DNA from 2 places in the Mesorhizobium sp. B2-6-2 genome. Region 2 is predicted to be linked to the other one. Evidence: predicted binding sites of a transcription regulator. Region 2 holds the regulator's gene; the other holds the start of a gene.

Region 1 (2,202 bases), on a different contig from region 2:
GATCAGGCCGTAATCGGTGAATTGCGGCGGCTCACCGTCATTGGCGGGTTCGCTCAAATGGCAGCTCGCGCAATTGCCCTTCGCTGCGTCCTCGAACAGGATCCGGCCCCGCAATTCCTGCGCGGAAAGCTGCGCCTTGCCGGCGAGGAAGGCGTCATAGCGGCTGGAATAGGGATAAAAATCGGCGCTGCTCTGCTCGAAGGTGCCGAGCGCTTCCACAGCGGCGTCGAAGGCGTCTTGCGGATGGTCGAAGACATCGGCGCCAAAGGCCGCCTTGAAGGCGCCGGCATAAGGCGCGTTGCGCAGGCTGGCGACCACCTGGGCCGCGTCCTTGTTGCCCATCTCGAAGGGCGACAGCAGCGGGATGCTTGCCTGGTCCTTGCCGTGGTCGGCGCGGCCGTCCCAGGTCAGGCCGCCGGTCGGGCCGTTGTCGACGCTTTCGTCGCCTTCGTCCTCGGAGTCGTAGAAATGCTCGGTGAAGGCGGGCGCCGCCTGCAGGTAGCGCAGCGACGGCACGGCGCGAACGCCGGGCTGATCAAGATTGGCTCCGCCCATTTCGACCGGCGCCGCCGAGGCCGGCCCGAAAGCGTGGTTGGGATCGTGGCAGGATGAGCAGGCCTGCTTGCCCGAGGCCGAGAGCGAAGGGTCGAAGAACATCTGCCTGCCGAGCGCCGTCAGCGCCTCGGCGCGGGCGAAGGCTTCCTGGCGCGTCATCGGGCCGGGATGGACACCGGATCGCTCCTCGGTGTTGGCGGGCGCGGTGGAGGCGACGATCGTGGCCGCTGCAATGGCGATTGCGTGATTTTTCCGACGTCCCATCGTCTTCGGCGACATCCCTGATTTCTTCGCCCGGTTTCTTTGGCGGCGTAAGGATCGAGTGCAACGGATTGATGACCGGTCTTCCCGCTCACGAAACCGTGTTCGGCCGGGCCGGAACTGTCACAAAGGTGACAAGGCGTCGAAGTAGCTGGGCATTGATGCAGTTGCGTTCCTGCATTGCCGTCCTCCAGCCATCCCCAAGCCACGAGGCATTTCCTGATGATCCGGTCCTTTCTCTCCCTTTGCCTCGCCTCCACGGCGCTGGCATCGCTCTCTGCCGCTGCCCAAGCAGCGCCTCCCGGTTACGACAAGATCGACACCGTCGTCGTCATCTACGCCGAGAACCGCAGCTTCGATAACCTTTATGGCGGCTTCCCCGGCGCCAACGGCCTGGCCAACGTTTCGCCCGACCAGGCGCGCCAGCTCGACCGCGACGGCAAGCCGCTTTCCGAACTGCCGCCGGCCTGGGGCGGACTGACCGGCAAGGGCGTCACGCCGGCGGTGACGGAGGCGCAGAGCGCGCATCTGCCCAATGCGACATTCGCCATCGACGATCCCAAAGGCTTCAACGAGAATACCGGCGTCATCACCCATGATCTGTGGCACCGTTTCTACCAGGAGCAAATGCAGATCGACGGCGGCCGGAACGACAAGTTCGTCGCCTGGGCCGATTCCGGCGCGCTGGTGATGGGCCACTATGACGGCTCGATCCTGCCGATGTGGGCGATCGCCAAAAAATATGTGCTCGCCGACAATTTCTTCCAGGGCGCCTTCGGCGGCTCCTTCCTCAATCACTTCATGCTGGCCTGCGCCTGCGTGCCTTACTATCCGAATGCCGACACCAGCCCGGTGAAGGCCCAGATCGCCGTCGTCGAGCCGGATGGCGTGACGCTGAAGCCGGCCGACAACTCGCCGCCCTCGGCGCTGGGCGGCGTGCCGAAATTCGCCAATGACGGCGCCATCACGCCCGACTTCTACGCCGTCAACACCATGCAGCCGCCTTACCAGCCAAGCGCCAACAAGCCGGCCGAAGGCGGCGACAAGGCGCTGGCCGATCCGGCGCAGCCGACCACCCTGCCGCCGCAGCACGAGATCACCATCGGCGATCTGCTGTCGCTCAAGGGCATTTCCTGGGCGTGGTATTCGGGCGCCTGGCAAGCGGCGCTCGACGGCAAGAACGCGACGCCCGTGCCGAACTTCCAGTTCCACCACCAGCCCTTCAACTATTTCGCGGCCTATGCGCCAGGCACGGCCGCGCGGGCCGAGCACCTCAAGGACGGCGGCCTCGGCGGCACCGAGTTCATCAAGGCGATCGACGACGGCAAGCTGCCGGCGGTCTCTTTCTACAAGCCGCAGGGCAACCTCAACGAACATCCCGGCTAT
Region 2 (2,202 bases):
GCGGCCGCCGCGGCTGCGTTGAGGCCTATGCCGGCAACTATGCGATCTGGCGCAGCGCCATGAAAATGAGCGAGGAGGCCGAGCCGGTCGACGTCGGCGACGCCGACATGCGGGCCCTTGCCGCGAAGGCGCGCGAGAGGGACGGCCCCGAACGGGAGGCTTATCGCCGGGCCGGCGAAGCGCTTGGTTTCGGTCTCGGCAGCCTGTTCGCCCTCATCGATCCGGCGCCCGTTGCCATGGTCGGCGTCAGCGCGGCCGCCTTCGACCTGATCGAGCCGGCGCTGCGCGAGGCGATCGCCCAGACCGCCGGCGGCCAGCACTCGGAATCGATCTCCTTCGACACCGAACCGAACGAGTTGCCGCTGATCCGCGAAGGCTGCGCCATGCGCGCGCTGACTTTCGTCGACCAGGAGATTTTCGCGCCGGGAGGCCAGGCGAGAGCGGGTGCCGCAGGCAAGAACGTGGCCTGAGGCAGCCTTGAAGAGGTCCGGGGACAGCAGCAGACGCTTGAAATTAGCGAAGGCCCCACAGCTTCGTCATTCCAGGGCGGAGCAGGAGCGAAGCTCCGTCGCGGAAACCCTGGAATCCATGCCGTTACCTCACGCGTCGAGCGCAGCGGTGCAAAATTCTGGACCGCCGCGGCGCGTCGACATCACGGAATGGATCCTCGGGTCTGCGCTGCGTCGCTGCGCTCCTTGCTCCGCCCGTGGATGACGAGGCACAAGCGTCTCGGCTACTCACCAGCGCGGATGTTGGAAGTGCTTGGCCCGTCAGGACTTCGGCGCCCTGGGCCTAATCTTCCCTGATCGCGTAACCCGCGCCGCGGATGGTGCGGATGACGTCCGGCATGCGGCCGTTGTTGACGGCCTTGCGCAGGCGGCCGACATGGACGTCGACGGTGCGCTCATCGATATAGATCGTCTCGCCCCAGACATTGTCGAGCAGCTGGCTGCGCGAGAACACCCGGCCGGGATGACGCATCATGAATTCGAGCAGCCGGAACTCGGTCGGGCCGAGCCTGATCTCGCTCTTCTTGCGGTAGACGCGGTGCGACTCGCGGTCGAGCACGATGTCGCCGACCTTGAGCACGCTGGACAGCACCTCCGGCTTGGCGCGGCGCAGCAGCGCTTTGACGCGCGCCATGAACTCCGGTGTCGAGAACGGCTTGACCAGATAGTCGTCGGCGCCGGTCGAAAGGCCGCGCACGCGGTCGCTTTCCTCGCCCCGCGCGGTCAGCATGATGATCGGCAGCCGCTCGGTCTCGGGCCGCATCCTGAGGCGCCGGCAGAGCTCGATGCCGGAAACCGCAGGCACCATCCAGTCGAGCACGAGCAGGTCGGGAACGTTTTCCTGAAGGCGGATTTCGGCCTCGTCGCCGCGGGTCACCACTTCGACCTGGTAACCCTCGGATTCGAGATTGTAGCGGAGCAGCACCCCAAGCGGCTCCTCGTCCTCCACCACCATGATGCGTGGCGCGATCATTGGCAGATACCCTTCGTCAGGCCGCCGGCGCCGACATTGTCGTTTCGTCCTGCTTGGGACGATTCGCGGGCAATTGCGTGCCGGTCAGCACATAATAGGCGTTCTCGGCGATGTTGGTCACATGGTCGCCGATGCGCTCGAGATTCTTGGCGCAGAACAGAAGATGCGTGCAGGCGGTGATGTTGCGCGGGTCTTCCATCATGTAGGTCAGGAGCTCGCGGAAGACGGATGTGTATTTGACGTCGATGCGCTCGTCGTCGTTGCGAAGCTTGGCCAGCGCCGTGGCGTCGCCCACCGTATATTCCTGGATCACGGCCTGGACCTGGATCAGTACCAGCTGCGCCATGGAATCGATCGAATGCGTGAGGTCTCGCGGCGCGGCGCTGACGCCGACCGAACCGACGCGCTTGGCGATGTTCTTGGCGAGATCGCCGATGCGTTCGAGGTCGCCCGCCATGCGGATCGAGCCGACCACGTTGCGCAGATCATCGGCCATCGGCTGGCGCTTGGCGATCAGCGTGATGGCGCGGTCGTCGAGCTCGCGCTGGCGCGCGTCCATGATGGCATCGTCGGAAACGACGCGCTGCGCCATGGCATTGTCGGTCTCGAGCAGGGCTCTGGTCGAAGCGCCGACCATCGAGCTGGCGAGATCGCCCATGTCGTTTATGAGCCGGCTGATCTGTCTCAGATCCTCGTCGAAGGAAGCGACGGTATGTTCGG

The links. Region 2 encodes PhoB, which activates phosphate uptake and scavenging genes when phosphate is short. Its sites were predicted from a motif close to TGTCATNNANCTGTCAT; they were not measured.
Region 1: FJ419_RS22975 (acid phosphatase) is a predicted target of PhoB. The motif match lies at 880-896, and genes of this name have one in related genera.

The regions. Positions count from the first base shown of each region.
Region 1 covers NZ_VFUG01000014.1:44,494-46,695, reverse strand. Annotated here, with positions in the region: gene FJ419_RS22980 (cytochrome c peroxidase) at 1-834, opposite strand, end outside; gene FJ419_RS22975 (acid phosphatase) at 1,039-2,202, shown strand, end outside.
Region 2 covers NZ_VFUG01000005.1:193,411-195,612, forward strand. Annotated here, with positions in the region: gene FJ419_RS13425 (ROK family protein) at 1-470, shown strand, start outside; gene phoB (phosphate regulon transcriptional regulator PhoB) at 793-1,482, opposite strand; gene phoU (phosphate signaling complex protein PhoU) at 1,499-2,202, opposite strand, start outside.